Regions from separate parts of the Nocardia sp. NPDC052316 genome, predicted to be linked through region 2. Evidence: riboswitches for the same ligand, from Rfam matches in the RefSeq annotation. Region 2 holds a riboswitch; each other region holds the start of a gene.
The links. A riboswitch is a leader RNA that binds a small molecule or an ion and turns the genes downstream of it on or off. The one in region 2 is predicted to bind S-adenosylmethionine.
Positions count from the first base shown of each region.

Region 1: it holds a riboswitch for S-adenosylmethionine, as region 2 does, so the genes downstream of both, ACIHA7_RS30630 (bifunctional o-acetylhomoserine/o-acetylserine sulfhydrylase) here and ACIHA7_RS16985 (amino acid ABC transporter permease) in region 2, are expected to answer to the same signal.
Region 3: it holds a riboswitch for S-adenosylmethionine, as region 2 does, so the genes downstream of both, ACIHA7_RS09830 (2OG-Fe(II) oxygenase) here and ACIHA7_RS16985 (amino acid ABC transporter permease) in region 2, are expected to answer to the same signal.
Region 4: it holds a riboswitch for S-adenosylmethionine, as region 2 does, so the genes downstream of both, ACIHA7_RS27515 (aminotransferase class V-fold PLP-dependent enzyme) here and ACIHA7_RS16985 (amino acid ABC transporter permease) in region 2, are expected to answer to the same signal.

Region 1 covers NZ_JBIUBB010000006.1:663,251-667,455, forward strand. The annotation lists gene ACIHA7_RS30625 (homoserine O-acetyltransferase) at 1-300, opposite strand, end outside; gene ACIHA7_RS30630 (bifunctional o-acetylhomoserine/o-acetylserine sulfhydrylase) at 339-1,673, opposite strand; SAM riboswitch class IV at 1,766-1,876, opposite strand; gene ACIHA7_RS30635 (TetR family transcriptional regulator) at 1,928-2,656, opposite strand; gene ACIHA7_RS30640 (MFS transporter) at 2,791-4,205, shown strand, end outside.
Region 2 covers NZ_JBIUBB010000003.1:915,254-919,458, reverse strand. The annotation lists gene ACIHA7_RS16995 (glycosyltransferase) at 1-1,070, shown strand, start outside; gene ACIHA7_RS16990 (hypothetical protein) at 1,067-1,807, opposite strand; SAM riboswitch class I at 2,053-2,147, shown strand; gene ACIHA7_RS16985 (amino acid ABC transporter permease) at 2,335-3,339, shown strand; gene ACIHA7_RS16980 (amino acid ABC transporter ATP-binding protein) at 3,336-4,103, shown strand; gene ACIHA7_RS16975 (ABC transporter substrate-binding protein) at 4,103-4,205, shown strand, end outside.
Region 3 covers NZ_JBIUBB010000002.1:680,431-684,635, reverse strand. The annotation lists gene mgrA (L-glyceraldehyde 3-phosphate reductase) at 1-1,018, shown strand, start outside; gene ACIHA7_RS09835 (hypothetical protein) at 1,089-1,691, shown strand; SAM riboswitch class IV at 1,800-1,918, shown strand; gene ACIHA7_RS09830 (2OG-Fe(II) oxygenase) at 2,037-2,843, shown strand; gene ACIHA7_RS09825 (tRNA-dependent cyclodipeptide synthase) at 2,843-3,565, shown strand; gene ACIHA7_RS09820 (MFS transporter) at 3,562-4,205, shown strand, end outside.
Region 4 covers NZ_JBIUBB010000005.1:863,749-867,953, reverse strand. The annotation lists gene ACIHA7_RS27530 (2-oxo-4-hydroxy-4-carboxy-5-ureidoimidazoline decarboxylase) at 1-69, shown strand, start outside; gene ACIHA7_RS27525 (YbaK/EbsC family protein) at 123-602, shown strand; gene ACIHA7_RS27520 (flavin reductase family protein) at 797-1,348, shown strand; gene ACIHA7_RS27515 (aminotransferase class V-fold PLP-dependent enzyme) at 1,406-2,725, opposite strand; SAM riboswitch class IV at 2,773-2,886, opposite strand; gene ACIHA7_RS27510 (LysE family translocator) at 3,026-3,673, shown strand; gene ACIHA7_RS27505 (Pls/PosA family non-ribosomal peptide synthetase) at 4,011-4,205, shown strand, end outside.

The DNA of each region.
Region 1 (4,205 bases), on a different contig from region 2:
CTTGCAGCCGCCGAGCACGTTCGTCGCGACGACACACCACTCGTCGGTGTCGAGCGGACAGCCGGGGCCGACCATCCCGTCCCACCAGCCGGGCAGCGGGTGGATGTCGTCCGGGTGCCCGACCACATGCGAGTCGCCGGTCAGCGCGTGCTCGACCAGCACCACGTTGTCCAGGGTGGGGGAGAGCTCACCCCAGCGCTGCACGGCCAGATGCACCTGCGGAATGACCGCGCCGCTCTCCAGCCGGACGTCGCCGACGGGGATGATGCCGAGCCGCCCGTCCGGGGGCGGCAGGGCCACCCCGGACGAACGGGCCACACTCGGTTCGCTGCTCACCTTCACGTCGCCGCCGCGAAACCGGCGCGCAGATCGGTCAGGATGTCGTCGATCCCTTCGATCCCCACCGCCAAGCGGACCAGGCCCGGAGTGACCCCGGCGAGCAGTTGCTCGGCGGGCGTCAGCTGCGAATGTGTGGTCGACGCGGGGTGAATCACGAGGGAGCGCACATCTCCGATGTTAGCCACATGGCTGTGCAGGACTAATCCGTCCACGAACTTCTTGCCCGCATCGACACCGCCGCGCAGCTCGAAGGCGACGATCGCGCCGGGGCCCTTGGGCGCCAGCTGCTTGCCGCGTTCGTACCAGGGCGAGGAGGGCAGACCGGCGTAAAAGACCTGCTCGACGTCCGGGTGGGTGCTCAGGAATTCGGCCACCGCCTTGGCATTGGCGACGTGCCGCTCGATCCGCAGGCTCAGCGTCTCGATGCCCTGGCTGATCAGGAACGCGTTGAACGGCGAGACCGCCGAGCCGAGGTCGCGTAGCAGTTGCACGCGCGCCTTGAGTGCGAACGCGGGCGCGCCGAGATCGGCGAACACCGCACCGTGGTAGCTGGGGTCCGGGGTGGTGAAGCCGGGGAAGCGCGGCTGACCCTGCGCGTCGGTGACCGTCCAGTCGAAGGTGCCGCCGTCGACGAGCACGCCCGCCACCGCGGCGCCGTGCCCGCCGAGGTACTTGGTCGCCGAGTGCACGACGATGTCGGCGCCGTGCGCCAGCGGCTGGATCAGGTACGGCGTGGCCACCGTGTTGTCGACGATCAGCGGCAGCCCGGCCTGGTGCGCGACGGCGGCGATGCCGGGAATGTCGAAGATGGCGCTGCTCGGGTTGGCGATGGTCTCGCCGTAGAACGCCTTGGTGTTCGGCCGGATCGCCGCGCGCCACTGGTCCAGGTCGTCGGGGTCGTCGACGAAGGACACCTCGATGCCGAGCTTGGGCAGCGAGTAGTGGAAAAGGTTGTAGGTGCCGCCGTAGAGGTGCGGGCTGGACACGATGTGGTCGCCGGCCGAGGCCAGGTTCAGGATGGCGAACGTCTCCGCGGCCTGTCCGGAGGCCAGCAGCAGTGCGGCGACACCGCCTTCGAGCGCGGCGACGCGCTGCTCCACCACGTCCTGGGTGGGGTTCATGATCCGGGTGTAGATATTGCCCGGCTCGGCGAGCCCGAACAGCGCGGCGGCGTGGTCGGTGTCGCGGAAGGCGTATGAGGTGGTCTGGTAGATGGGCAGGGCCCTGGCACCGGTGGTGCCGTCGGGGGCCTGTCCCGCGTGCACCTGCTTGGTCTCGAAGGACCACTGCGCGGTCGGGTCGACGTCGGCCGCGGGCACGGTGGAATCACTCATGAGCTTTGCTCCAAAGAAAAGGTTGTTCGCCAGAACTAACGGGTTATCGGGGCAACGGCGAAGTACAACAACACATTTCGGGAACCTCCTGGAAAGCGCGCTTGCTCTCGACCTTCGAGAGCCCGGTCATCACCCGGAGCACCCCACCGCTGCTGGAGGGTTGCCGTCCAGCGAGCCGGGGCTTGGCGCTGGCACTCATGACCTGACGGCATCATAACCGGCGCCGGATCAACCGCCGAAATCCGGAGCCGAACTCAGCGGGCCGCGCCGGGTCGCGCGCCGCCGCACACGCGCGTGAACTCGTCGAAGGCGGTGGTGAAGGAGTCGCGGCCTGCCGCAGCGGCCGCCTGCGGATTGTCGTAGTCGAACATGCTCTCGCCGCACTCCATCGCGAGGTGGCCGATGAGCTGCCAGGCGCCGAGGATCAGCCGCACCGGCAGCGCGTCGGGGGTGCTGTCGAGTCGTTCGGCGACCACCGCGGCGATCGCGACGTTCTTGCTGTCGGCGTGCTCGAGGCTGCGCGCGCTGACCGACGGGCTGCTGCGCATGATCCGCTGCATCTGCTGGAACTGCCGGAACGAGACCGGTCCCTCGGCGGACTCGCTCGCGGCGTGGTCGATCACCCGCAGAAACGCCTCGCGGATCGACTCCAGTTCGTTGCCGGTGACGGGAAGCGTGCGCAGCGTCTCCGCGACGGTCTCGCCGAAGTCCTGGATCGGACCGAGGACGATGTCCTCTTTGCTGTCGAAGTATCGGTTGATCGTGCGCGGCGAGACGTCGGCGGCGTTGGCGATCTGTTCGACCGTCGTCGCGTCGAATCCCTGTGCGTCGCAGAGGTTCAGCGCGACCTCGATGATTCGCAACCTGGTCTTCTGCTTCTTGCGCTCCCGTAGGCCGGGATGGGCGGGCGGCCCGGCATTGACGGGGGCAGCCGGGGTCTCCGCTGCGGTACTCGCGGTCGTCGGCGTCGGTGACTCGAGCATGTTCACACCCTATCGCAACCTAGTGTTTTCGTGTCCTTAACCGCCAAATGTCGTGCTACGACATTTTTCGCTTGACGCCAATTGTCGCCAAATGTCAGGATAGCCGCACAGTGTCTAGGGATGAGGAGACCACGGTGACCGAGACTGTGGAAGCGGTAGAAGTACCGGAAAAACAAGGCGGCTCCGCCCGCTGGTTCGCTCTCGCGGTGATCGCGTTGGCCCAGCTCATGGTCGTGCTCGACGCCACCATCGTGACCATCTCGCTGCCGTTCGCGCAGCATGATCTCGGCATCAGCGACGGCAACAAGCAGTGGATGCTGACCGCTTACACGCTGATCTTCGGCGGCCTGCTGCTGCTCGGCGGTCGGCTCGCCGACTACCTGGGTCGACGCCGGATCTTCATCGTCGGTCTCGTCGGTTTCGCCGCCGCGTCGGCACTCGCCGGTCTGGCGCAGAACGGCGCGGAGATGTTCGCCGGGCGCGCGCTGCAGGGTGCGTTCGCGGCCTTGCTCGCGCCCGCCGCGTTGTCGTTGCTGTCGGTGACTTTCACCGAACCCGGTGAGCGCGCAACGGCGTTCGGCGTGTTCGCGGGAATCTCCGCCGGTGGCGCCGCGCTCGGTCTGATCGCGGGCGGAGCGCTCACCGAGTACGCCTCGTGGCGCTGGTGCCTGCTGGTGAATACCCCCATCGCGCTGCTCGCCCTGCTCGGTGCGCTGGCATGGGTGGTCAAGGACGTGCCGACACCGCGCACCGGCGGCTACGACGTGCCCGGCGCGGTCACCGTGACGCTCGGCCTGATCGCGATCGTGTACGGCTTCAGCCGCGCGGCCGACGACGGCTGGCTGGCGGGCAGCACCCTCGGCCTGCTCGTCGCCGGGACCGCGCTGCTGATCGCCTTCGTGGTGATCGAACGGCGCTCGGCCAATCCACTGCTGCCGCTGCATATTCCGGGTGAGATCAACCGGGGTGGCGCGTTCCTCGCCGCGTTGCTCGTGCCGATCGCCATGTTCGCGATGTTCCTGTTCCTCAGCTACTACTTCCAGATCACGCTGGGTTACTCGTCGCTGAAGGCGGGCTTCGCCTTCCTGCCCTTCCCGGCGGGCATCGCGATCTCCGCGGGCGTCACCAGCGCGCTGCTGCCCAAGATCGGTCCGCGGCCGCTGATGGTGGCCGGTGCCGTGCTCGGCGTGCTCGGTTTGGTGTGGCTGGCTCAGCTGGACTTCGGCGACGGCTTCGCGACGAGCGTGCTGCCCGCCCAGGTGTTGATCGCACTCGGCATGGGCCCGCTGTTCGTCGGCATGCAGACGGTCGCGCTGCACCAGGTGGAGGAGGAGGATTCCGGCGTGGCCAGTGCGCTGCTGAACGCGGCGCAACAGGTCGGTGGTGCGGTCGGCACGGCGCTGCTGACCACCATCTCGGTGCAGACGGCCAAGACCTACGCCGAGAATCACCCGACGATCGACAACCTGGTCGCCCGCGCCTCGATCCACAGCTACGACGTGGCGTTCTATGTCGGAGCGGGCTTCTTCCTCGCCGCCGTCCCGGTGAT
Region 2 (4,205 bases):
ACCGGCTTACGGTGCGGCAGCTGGCGGCGAGCCCGGTCGAGGTGACCGAGCCGGTGACCGTGTGCGTGCCTGCCCGTGACGAGGCGGCACGACTGCCCCGGTTGATCGCGGATCTGCGGGCGCAGCGCGGAGTTCCGCGCATGAGCGTGCTGATACTCGACGACGCGTCGGGTGACGACACCTTCGCCGCGGCGATCGACGCGGCGGCCGAAGACCCGCGAATCACGGTGCTGCGCAACGAGACCGCGCCCGCGCCCGGCTGGACCGGGAAGGCTGCCGCGTGTGTGCGACTGGCCGACGCGGTGGTGACGCCGGTGCTGGTCTTCGTGGACGCCGACGTCCGGCTGGCACCGGACGCGATCGCGGGGGCGGTCGGCGAATTGCGCAGGCGGCGAGCCGCATTGGTGTCGCCGTGGCCGATGCAGCGGGCCGGGTCGCCGGTCGAGGCACTGGTGCAGCCGCTGCTGTGCTGGTCGTGGGCCGCGACGCTGCCGATCGCGGTGGCCGATCGGAGCCTGCGGCCGTCCACCGCGGTGGCCTGCGGGCAGTTTCTGGCGTTCGACACCGCCGCTTACCGAGCCGTCGGTGGGCATGCCTCGGTCGCCGCCAGCGCGACCGAGGATCTCGACATCGCCCGAACCCTGCGCCGCGCAGGACAACCCACCGTGCTCGTCGCCGCCGGACGCCTGGCGAGCACCCGAATGTACGACAGCGCAACCGAACTCGCGGCGGGCTACACCCGATGGCTGTGGTCGGCCTACGGCGGCACCGTCGCGGGCGGCGCGACCGTGGGAACGCTTGCCGCCCTGGCCTATTGGGTGCCGCCGTCCGTCGCACTCCGCGGCCACGGCGCGCTCCGCCGGGTCGGCCTCCTCGGTTACGCGGCCGCGGTCACCGGCAGGCTGCTCGCTCGCTGCACCGAGACCGGCGGCCCACTCGCCCGCACCGACGTCCTCGCGGCCCTGGCCCACCCGTTCTCGGTCGCCGCCTACCTGGCGCTGTGGGCCCGCTCCCATCGCGCTCGACGACGGGGTACGTTGCGCTGGAAAGGCCGCCGGGTCCAGATCTAAGGGACTTCGGTGATCCCCACCGTCGGCAGGAAGAAGCAGGACTTGCCGCCGTTGTCGACCGTGCCGAAGACCGCCGCGAGCACGGTGCCCTGACCGGTGTCGACGGGTACCGCGCGGACGCCGCCCATCGGCAAGGCCGCGAAGAAGAAGTCCTGGATGGCGCGTTCGGCCATCGGGCGCAGCACGGCCGGGACTTCGGCGGGGATCATCGCGCCGAACACCGTGGACAGCGGGCCCATCGAGGCCATGCCGCCGCGGCCGCTGGTCAGGTTCAGCCAGGCGACCTGCATGCCGGTGGTGTCCGGCCCGTCCTGGCCGAGGCCGTAGGGCACGAAGGTGAACATGGTCTGGCCTGCCTTGACGGCGGCCAGGTCCACGCCGGGAATGGCGATCGTGGTCTTGGGCCACGGGCCGGGCACGGCGGCGGCCACCGCCGGGGCGAGGCCGAGGGAGCTGCCGCCGAGGCAGTACGCGGACGCGGTCGGGTACAGGAAAGGCTGCATGCCCGCGGCGCGCAGGCCGTCGACCGCGGTGTGGTAGACGCCGAACAGATCGCTGAGCGTGCTGGTGCCGGTCTGGGCCGGACCGGCCGCTGCGGGCGGAACCGGGGCGGTGACGGTCGGAATCGGTGCCACGGCGGGCGGCGGCGCACCACCCGCGGTCGGTGCGGCGAGCGCCAGCGCGACCGAGCAGCTCGCGACGGCGGACAGTATGGTCGAACGGCGCGGTACAGCCACGAAGACCTCCCTCATCATCGACGCGATCGAAGGCTGACGGTACTCCGCAAAGCGCTGTGATCAGGCGATATAGCCGCCGGCAAGCGATCGGCGTGTCCGGGCGACCACACCGCCCCCGCACCCCCCGATATCCGGGCCGCGGCGAGGTTTACGCTCACGGTGATTAGTTCCCTTGTCCCAGAGTTCGCCTGCTGGGCATGATAATTCGGCCCGACCCTGACATCAGCCGGTGTCCGGATCGGCGACAACCATCCAGAGCGACCGAGAGACCTGGCTCGTCGACGTCGCAGCAACCCCCCGGTTCACCGGGTGCGGGTGCTTCCGCCGGGACCGATGGAGGAACCGAAGTGATCATTTCCGCTGCCCTCGGCACCCGTTGGGGCCGTCGCCACATCGATCAGTGCAAGGTGACGTCCGCGAGCTGTCGGGGCTGACCCGCAGCCAGTCTGTGCACCCGTCGCTGGCCGGGTGATGTGACCGCGGCCCGATGTGGTGCGGTCTCGTTCGTTCTTCCGAAGGACCTCGAAATGAGTGCGTCCGCCACCGCCGTGCCCGGCGACACCGACGCAGGCGACGACCCGGTCGCCACTACGACCCACCTGCCCGACGCCGAGGGTGCCGCACCCACCGTGGCCAAGACGCGGCACCCGTGGCGGTGGGTGGTCAGTGCGGTCGCGCTCGTCCTGCTCGCACAGTTCATCCACGGCCTGGTCACCAATCCCGGCTGGGATTGGCCGACCTTCGCCAAGTACATCACCGCGAAGTCGGTGCTCGCCTCGCTGCGGGTGACACTGGAACTCACCGCGTGGGGTACCGCTCTCGGCTTCCTGCTCGGCACCGCGCTGGCCATCGGGCGACTGTCCGGCAACCCGGTGCTGCGGGTGATCTCCTGGTGCTACATCTGGGCGTTCCGGTCGATTCCGCTCATCGTGCAACTGCTGTTCTGGTTCAACATCGCCTACCTGTACAACACGCTGTCGGTCGGCATCCCGTTCGGTCCCGCGTTTTTCACCTTCGACGTGAACGGCGTGATCAGCGGGTTCACCGCGGCGGTGATCGGGCTCGCGCTGCATCAGGCGGCGTACTCGGCCGAGATCATCCGGGCGGGCATCATCTCCGTCGACGCCGGGCAGTTGGAAGCCGCTGCCGCGCTGGGCATTCCACGGGTGCGCCAGTTCCGCACCATCGTGGTCCCGCAGGCCATGCGGTCGATCCTGCCCAATGCGACCAACGAGGTGATCAGCCTGTTCAAGGGCACCTCGATCGTGTCGGTGATGGCGATCGCGGAGCTGTTCTACCAGGTCCAGGTGATCTACGGCCGCAACGGTCGGGTGGTGCCGCTGCTGCTGGTTGCCACCGCCTGGTACATCGTGCTCACCACCATTGCCTCGGTGGCGCAGTACTACATCGAACGCCACTACGCCAAGGGCACCCAGCGCACGCCACCGCCGTCACCGGTCCAGCGGGCCTGGCAGAAGCTGCGGGAAGTCGCCGAGTCCGGCGCCACCGCGCCGCGCGGAGCGACCCGATGACCGCCGCGCCCGCCGTCGAGGTCCGCGGCGTCCGCAAATCCTATGGCGCACAGGAAGTTCTGCGCGGGGTCGACCTGACGGTGCGCTCCGGCGAGGTGGTGACGGTGATCGGCCCGTCCGGCTCCGGCAAGTCCACCCTGCTGCGCGTGCTGAACCATTTGGAGGCGCTGGACGCGGGCACCGTGCGCATCGATGGTGAGCTGATCGGATATCGGCTGCGCCGCAACACCTTGCACGCGCTGCCCGACCGCGAGGTGCGCAAGCAGCGCTCCCGCATCGGGTTCGTCTTCCAGAACTTCAATCTCTTCCCGCATCTGACGGTGCTCGACAATGTGACGCTCGCACCGCTTTCCGCGCAACGCCGCGACCGCACGGAGGTCGAGGCCGAGGCGCGGGTGCTGCTGGCACGGGTTGGCATCGGCGAGCTGGCCGACGCTTACCCGCGCAGGCTCTCCGGTGGACAGCAGCAGCGGGTGGCGATCGCGCGGGCACTTGCCCTGCGTCCCAGGGTGATCCTGTTCGACGAACCGACCTCCGCGCTGGATCCCGAACTGGTCGGCGAGGTGCTCGACGTGATCCGCGATCTCGCGCACGGCGGCACCGCGCTGGTGATCGTCACCCACGAGATCGGCTTCGCCCGCGAAATCGCCGACACCGTCGTGTTTCTCGACGCGGGCGCCATCGTCGAGCAGGGGACCCCCGCCGCGGTCCTCGACAATCCGCGCCACCCGCGCACCCGCGCCTTCCTCTCCCGAGTCCGCTGATGAACAGGTTTCCGATGAAGCTTTCCGCCCTGGCCACCGCCGCCGCGACCGCGGTCGTCCTGCTGGCCACCGGCTGCACCGACCCCGACGCGGAGTCCGCGC
Region 3 (4,205 bases), on a different contig from region 2:
GTACGACGGCGCGATGCGCTATCGCCGGTCCGGACGCTCGGGCCTGGATTTGCCGCTGCTCTCGCTCGGCTTCTGGCACAACTTCGGGGATGACCGCCCCTATCTCACCCAGCGTGAAATCGCCTTGCGCGCCTTCGATCTCGGTATCACGCATTTCGACCTGGCGAACAATTACGGCCCGCCCTACGGCGCGGCGGAGATCAACGCTGGACGCATTCTGCGCGAGGAACTCGCTCCCTACCGCGACGAACTCGTCATCTCCAGCAAAGCGGGCTGGGACATGTGGCCGGGTCCGTACGGGCAGGGCGGCGGGTCACGCAAGTATCTGCTCGCCTCGCTCGACCAGTCGCTGAGCAGGCTCGGACTCGACTATGTCGACATCTTCTATTCGCACCGATTCGACCCGACGACTCCGCTGGAAGAGACCGCGGCGGCGCTCGATACCGCGGTCCGTCAGGGAAAGGCGCTGTACGTAGGAATTTCCTCGTATACCGCGCAGGATTCGGTCACCATCGCCACACTGCTGCGTGAGCTCGGCACTCCCCTGCTCATCCATCAGCCGTCCTACTCGATGCTCAACCGGTGGATCGAGACCGAGGGGCTGCTCGACGCGGCCGGCGCGGAGGGGTTCGGCGTCATCGGGTTCACCGCGCTCGCGCAGGGGCTGCTCACCTCGAAGTACCTCGATGGCATTCCACCGGAATCGCGTGCCGCCCAAGGCAAGTCGTTCCAGAACGAGTTGCTCACCCCGGCGATGATCGATCGGCTGCGCAAACTCGGCGCGGTCGCCGATCGCCGCGGGCAGACGCTGGCCCAGCTTGCGCTGGCCTGGGCGCTGCGCGACGATCGGGTGACGTCGCTGGTGATCGGCGCGTCCACCACCGACCAGCTCGAGCAAAACGTCGCCGCCCTCGACAATCTCGAATTCAGCGCCGACGAGCTCGCCGACATCGACGCGCTGCTCGACGATGACGGCGAAGTCGACCTGTGGCGGTCCGCGCGCCAAGGCACTCTCTGAACAGTATTGCCCGCGTTATTGCGCGTAGGAAGTGCCGTTTTCGATTGGCGCACCGGGGAATTCCGTACAGGTGAGGATTTACGCCGATCGGGCCCCCGTCGCCGCCCGTCAATTGGTCACGGATCTGCTGGTGGTGGCCTGGGTATACGCCTCGGTCACGGCCGCACTCTGGGTGCACGATCTGGTGCAGCAGCTCGGGGTGCCCGGCCAGAAGCTGGAAGGCGCGGGCGGCGGCATGGCCGACAGCCTCGGTGACGTCGGCCGGAAGGTCGGCCGGGTGCCGATGGTCGGCGACGATCTCACCTCCCCCTTCGAGCGCGCGGCCGCGGCCGCCCGGTCCATGGCCGAGGCCGGAAGCGACCAGCAGGCCCTGGTCAACGACCTCGCCATGGCCCTCGCCCTCGGACTCTTGATCGTCCCGCTCGGACTGGTGCTGTTCCTCTGGCTGCCGCTACGCGTGCGCTGGATGCGCAGAGCCGCAACAGCAGCCCGCCTGCGCGCCGCCCCCGGCGGACGCGACCTACTCGCCCTGCGCGCCCTCGCCAACCAGCCCCTGCGCAAACTCGACCGCATCGACCCCGACGTGGTCGACGCCTGGCGCCGCGGCGACGAAGCCACCGTCCGCCGACTGGCCGCCCTCGAACTACGCGGCCTCGGCCTACTCGGCGGCTGACCAGGCGTGACGGTCCGTAACTCCGGGCGGAAACTCCTTAGCTCGGTTCATAACTCAGCGCGATTCTAAAGCGTGACAACGGTTCTGACGGGCGGCACGCTTACCTCAGGTCAAGAGTGCCAGCGTCAAGTCCCCGGCTAGCTGGCCGGCAACCCTCCAACCGCGGCGGGGTGCCCCGGGTCAAGACCAGGCCGAGCCGCGTAATGCGGCCCGGGCAAGCGCGGGCTCCATCGGTGTGCTGGAGCCCTCTCGAGAGACGGGGGTCGACTCATGTCCGAAACGCACTCCCCTTCTCGTGCCTGGGCCTGTGCCCGGTCCATCGAGCGACAACCAGAGGGGAACGACATGACCACGGCCACGCCAACTCTCGGAGACCGCGTGCTGGACACCACCAGGCAAAGATTCGACCATGAATCGTTGACCGCGCTGTTGAACGGCGACGTGCACGCGGTGCGACTGGCCGGATTCGTCCGGCCGGACGCGCTCGACCACCTGCGCAAGGCCTTCGTCGGCAGGCAGGACCACGGCCCGTTGGCCACCGACCCGCAGTTCCGGCGGATCGGGCACGCGTTCTCGGAGACGAGCACCGACGCCGGGCGCGGGCGGTATTTCGAGGAGGCACGCGACAATATCGATCGGCTGCGCGACATCGCCTCGCCGTATTCGTACCCCGCCGACGACCTGCGGTTACTGCTCGACGAGAGCTGGCCCGCCGGGGCGAGTTTGTTGCGGCGCGACGGGCAGGCTTTCTTCGCCGGCGTCGCGCGCTACCAACTGGTGGGTGTGGATTTGGAGCCGCACACTGACAATGTCGGCCGCAACCTGCCGCCGGACTTCGATATTCGGATCACGCGGCAACTGTCGGTGAATGTCTATCTGGATGTGCCGGATCGGGGCGGCGAATTGCAGATCTGGGACGACTATCCCGACGAGAGCGAATATCGAGACCGATCCGGCGACCGCGTCTACGGCATCGACCGTGCCGCGGTAGGCGATCCGGCGCTCGTCATCACGCCGCGCGTCGGCGATGCGATCTTCATCGATCCGCGCCGCGTGCACGCGGTCGCGCCGTCCCAGGACCGCCCCCGCATCACCATCGGACTGTTCATCGGGGTCACCGATCCGGCCGAGTCGCTGAAGGTGTGGAGCTGATGACCACGACTACGCTGCTCTCGGCGTCGCACAAGGCCGCCTACGACCTACGCTCGGACGGCATCACCACCGACGGCCGCTCCACCGTCCTGCTGGTCAGCGTCGGCGCGGACTACCACGAGGGTGAAAAGCTCGCCGCGACCATCGATTTGATCAATCGCTCGAACTTCGGGCGCTGCGCGATCGCCGTCGCGGACACCCTGCAACGGCACAACCTCAGCGGCGGCACCGATATCGACCGGCATGCTCGTGCGCGCATCGCCGGTGACCAATGGATCGCACGCAACCAGGGCTATCTGGACCAGATCGACTGCCCGACAAACATTCTGCGGTGGGACTTCGCGCTGTCCCATCCCCGCTACGGCGACCTCTACGACGCCATCGAGCACGCCTACGAGACCGACGAACCCTATCGGCACGCCATCGACAGCACCATCGAACGATTCATCGAACGGCGGCTGGCGCGCGAACCCGACGTCGACCAGGACGCGGTCCGGATATCCTGCCGCGCATACCTTTTGGAGGAATGCCCGATCATCATGCCGCTGTGGGCGCACGAGGGATTCGACTTCGTCATCTACCCGCAGCGCATCTCCGCCGCGATGGGCCGCACACGGGAACTGTTCGTCGAACCCGAGTACCCGGACCGCGTCGCCTGGCTCCCTTTGCGATTCAAGAAGCGCAAGTCGGCGCTGAACTCCGCGGCGGAGGCGCAGCTGTGAGCCTCGAGATCCCGGCCGAGCGGCGCGTCATCGGGTTCGGCGGGCTGGCGGTGGCGTCGTTCCTCGGGTGCATCGACCTCACCATCGTCACCACCGCGCTGCCCGCCATCGGGGCCGATCTGCAGGCCGGTACGTCGAACACCGAACTGACCCTCGGTGTTTTCCTGATGGCGCTGTCGATGTTCATGGTCACGGCGGGGCGGGTTGCCGATCATCTCGGACGCCGAAAGGTGTTGCTGTTCGGGCTCACCCTGTTCGTGGTCGCGTCGGCGGGGGCGGCCGCCGCCTCGTCGATCGGGATCCTGCTCGTCGCGCGCTTCGTGCAGGGTGCGGCCTGTGCCGTGCTCTACACGAGCACCTCGACGCTGGTGGAATCGCTGTTCCCACCGGGTGATCGAGGCAAAGCTATCGGCTGGCTGTACTCGGTGAACGGTCTGGGGTTGGCCATCGGCCCGGTGCTCGGCGGTCTGCTGGTGCCCGATCTGGGCTGGCAGTCGATCTTCTGGATCAACATTCCCCTCGGCCTCGCGGCCTTGGTCGCGATCGCGTTCGCGGTCCCCCACGTGCCGCCGGACCCGACCGGCGGCACGGACTGGGCCGGACAGATCGTCGTCGCGTTCGCCGTAGTGTCGGCCGTCGG
Region 4 (4,205 bases), on a different contig from region 2:
CTCGCGCAGATCACCCAGGCGCGCATCACCAGGATGCTCGGGCCGAGCGAGGGCTATCCGGAATACTGACGCATTCGCCGAGTAGCCCGGCGCACCACCCGCAATCGCTCTACTCTGGTGGCATGCGCAGGTCGACATTGCCACCGATCGCCTGCCGAGTCGCGGACACCCTCATCGCCCGAGGCCATCACGGTGTCATCGTGACCCAGCCGGCCCCCACCCCCACCGTTGCGGATGCCGCGCGCACGCTCGGCGTCGACGTGGGCGCCATCACCAGCTCCCTGGTCTTCCTGCTGGACGAGGACCCGGTACTGCTCCTGGTCTCCGGCGCACACGAGGTAGATCTCGAGTCCACCGGAAAACGCTTGGAGGGCACCCTGACTCACGCCCCCGCCGATATGGTCCGCCAAGTCACCGGCCAGCCGATCGGCGGCGTGGCCCCGGTAGGCCACCCCACCAACCTGCCCACCTGGGTGGACACCGCCCTGTCGAACCACCGCGAGGTCTGGGCCGCGGGCGGCCACCCGAACACGGTGTTCCGCACCTCTTTCCACGAGCTGGTCCGCATCACCGCAGGGCTGCCCATAGACGTCGTCGACTGACTCTCCGAAGTCAACCCGTCTTTCGGTTCCTTGGATGCTGGTCAACGGCTCTTTGCGTGCCCGATCCCACTGATCCCGCGAGTACCCGGGTAACGCACCGGGCACGGGCTGATCCAACCCCCGCCACCCCGCAGGCCACCGACGGCACTACTCTCGAAAAGGAGTTTTGCCTGAATACCCGGAGAGGCGGCACAGTGACCGAAGCTGAACGGCCCGCCGCGGATTTCCAGATCCCCGATGATCTGAGCGGGATCACCGCCGAGCAATTCCGCGCCTCGATGCGCCACTATCCGGCGGGCGTCACCGTCGTGACGCTGAACTCGCCGAAGGGCCCGATCGGTTTCACCGCGACGTCCTTCGCCTCGCTGTCGCTGGCCCCGCCGCTCGTCTCGTTCAATATCGCGCACACCTCGTCGAGCCTGGCCGCGCTGCTGGACGCCGACTCGGTCGTCATCCATTTCCTCGGCGAACACCAGCACCACCTGGCCCAGCGTTTCGCCCGCACCGCCGAGGATCGCTTCAGCGACCGCTCGCTCTGGACCACCCTCGACACCGGCGAGCCGGTCCTGCACGGCACCCCCATCTGGCTGCGCGCGACCATCCACCAGCTCATCCCGCTGGGTGACCACACCCTGGTCGTCGGCCTGGTGACCCGGGTGCACGACAACACCAACGAGACCCCCGCCGCCGCGCCCCTGCTCTACTACAACGGCCGCTACCACCGGCCCACCAAACTCGGCGACTGAGCGACGTTTTTCGACCATGGCCGTCCGGCGTAGTGCCGGGCGCCCACTTTCTATCGGCTACCCGGTGAGGCAGGGGGCGGCGCCGGTCGGGGCCTGCGAGGTGAAGGGGCGGGTCTCCGGAGTGGGGTTCCAGAGGTTGTTCGTGGTGGCGTAGTTCCAGCTCGGGCCTTGGTGCACGAGCGTGGCTACGGCATCGATGAGCCGGTCGATGTCGGCGGCCGTCGTGCCGAGGCCGATGCTGGCACGGAGGGCGCCGTCGAGTTCGAGGCGGGCGAGCAGCGGATGCGCGCAGAAGCGGCCGTCGCGGACGCCGATGCCGTGTTCGGCGGAGAGATACGCGGCGACGTGGCCGGGGACGAAACCGTCCAGGGTGAAGGCGACGATGCCGACGGTGTCGGGGGCGTCGGTCCAGATGCGCAGCAAATTCACGCCGGGGATCGCGGCGAGGCCGTCGCGGAGTCGATCGGCGAGGTGGTGTTCGTGGGCGGCGAGGGTTTCCGCGTCGATCTCACAGAGCGCGTCACAGGCGGCGGCCAGGGCGGCGGCGCCCAGCACATTGGGTGACCCACCCTCGTGGCGCTGCGGGGCCTGCGCCCATTCGGTGCCCGCGGTGGTGACCTCGCGGACCGCGCCACCACCGGCGAGGTAGGGCTCGGCGTTGTCGAGCCAGTCGCGGCGGCCGACGAGCACGCCTGCGCCGAACGGCGCGTACAGCTTGTGGCCGGAGAACGCGACATAGTCGATGCCGGTGTCGCGCAAACTGATTCGCCGGTGCGGCGCGAGCTGGGCGGCATCGACGAGGATGCGGGCACCGCACTGATGAGCGATGGTGGCCAGCCGCTCCAGCGGCAGCACCTCGCCGGTGACATTGGACGCGCCGGTCACCGCGAGCAGCGCGGCGGGCTTGCTGCACAGCTCGGCCACCAGCCTGCCGACGGTCTCCTCGACGGTGGCGCCTGCCTGCACCACGCGGCGGCCGTGCCTGGTCCATGGCAGGAAGTTCGCGTGATGCTCGATGTCGAGCACCACGGTGTCGCCGGGCACGCAGGAGGCGAGCAGATTCAGCGAGTCGGTGGTGTTGCGGGTGAACACCACCACCTGGTCGTCGGCCGCGTCGAGGAACCGGGTGACCGAACCGCGAGCCGCCTCGTAGCACTCGGTGGAGATCCGCGAGGCGTAGCCCGCGCCGCGGTGCACGCTCGCGTAGAACGGCAGCAGCTGCTGCACCCGGTCGGTGACCTGCGCCAATGCGGGAGCGCTCGCGGCGTAATCGAAGTTGGCGTAGGTGGTCGTCCCGCCTTGGACCAGCGGCACCCGCAGGTCGTCGCCGGAAACCCGGGCGAGGGGGGCACAGTTCTGGGTTGCCACAGCAGTCATCACGAAAATCCCATCGGCTCTGGAACCCGCAATCAGGTGATTCGTCGAGTCCGCGCTTGCCGCACCCGGTCGGGCGTCGGCCTGGTCGTCACCCGGAGCACCCCACCGCGGAGGAGGGTTGCCGACCAGCAAGCCGGGGCTGAACGCTGGTACTCATGACCTGACCCGAGATTGGCAGACCGGAACCCGCGCTGTCAAGTGTCCTCGGCGGCGTGGCCACGGCGCTCGCACACGCACGTGCAGGGGTGGTAGGCGGGGAAATGCGTTGCTTATCGGACGGTATTGGGTTCACATCAGTGGATGTCGCTTTCCCTGCTGCTGAGCTTTATCGGCCTGTGCGTTCTGCTGTCGCTCACTCCCGGCCCTGACTCGTTCCTGGTGCTGCGGTTCTCGCTGGTGGACGCGCGACCCGGGATCGCCGCGGCGATCGGGTCGGCGCTCGGTGGGATCGTGTGGGCGGTGGTGGTCGCGGCCGGTGTCGCGGCGCTGCTCGAGCAGTCGGCGACCGCGTACCGCGCGTTGAAGGTGATCGGCGGAATCTACTTGGTGTACTTGGGCGTTCGCGCGTTGCTCGACCAGCGGCGGCAGCGCAGGGCCGCGCGGGACGCCGAGGGCGCCGGGGGTCTGGCGGACCACGCGCCTGGCACCAGGACGTCGGTTCGCTCGGCGTTCACCGCGGGTGTCGTCTCGTGCATGTTCAACCCGAAGGTCGGCCTGTTCTATCTCGCGGTGCTGCCCCAGTTCCTCACCGAGGTCACCTTCGTCAACACCCTCGCCCTCGGCGCCATCGAGTCGGTGATCGCCGCGGTAGAGATGGTGCTCCTGGCCTTGGTCGCCTCCCGCGCGGTCGCGCTGCTGGGCCGCCCGAAGATCCGGGAGCGGCTCGAACAGGCCAGCGCCGCCATCCTGGCGACTCTCGGCATCGGAACCGCCGCCTCCGCGGCCTGACCGCTGCGGCGCGAAACGCGCTGAGCTGCAAGATCACCAGCGGGATGAGGGGAATCACAGCGGCCTGCGCGCGATGCCCAGCGACCGCCCGGCGAACCCACCGGGTAACCCGCCCACCAGGCGTTGCTTCGGCGCGTCCGACAGAAACCGCCACGACCTGCAACAACCTCGCCCACGGCGGTCCGCGCGGCAACCGCGGCGGTGAACAACAAACGTCGACAACCCCGAGTACCGTGGACAACTGGTCACCATGGTGTTTGCCCATTGGTAACCCAGCTATGACACAACAACACCAGGGAAGCGCGAGGCAGGTCGAATGGGAGGTGGGCAGGGCGTCATGCTCCAGCCACAGGTTGACGCGACGGTACACCCGCTACAACGGACCGCGCACACGCCACCGGCCCGCACCCTCGTCGACATCCTGACCGCTACCGCACTGACCCATCCCGACGCACCCGCCATCGACGACGGCGATACGGTGCTCAGCTACCTCGAACTCGTGGTGGAGATCGAGAAGACGATGGCCCGCCTC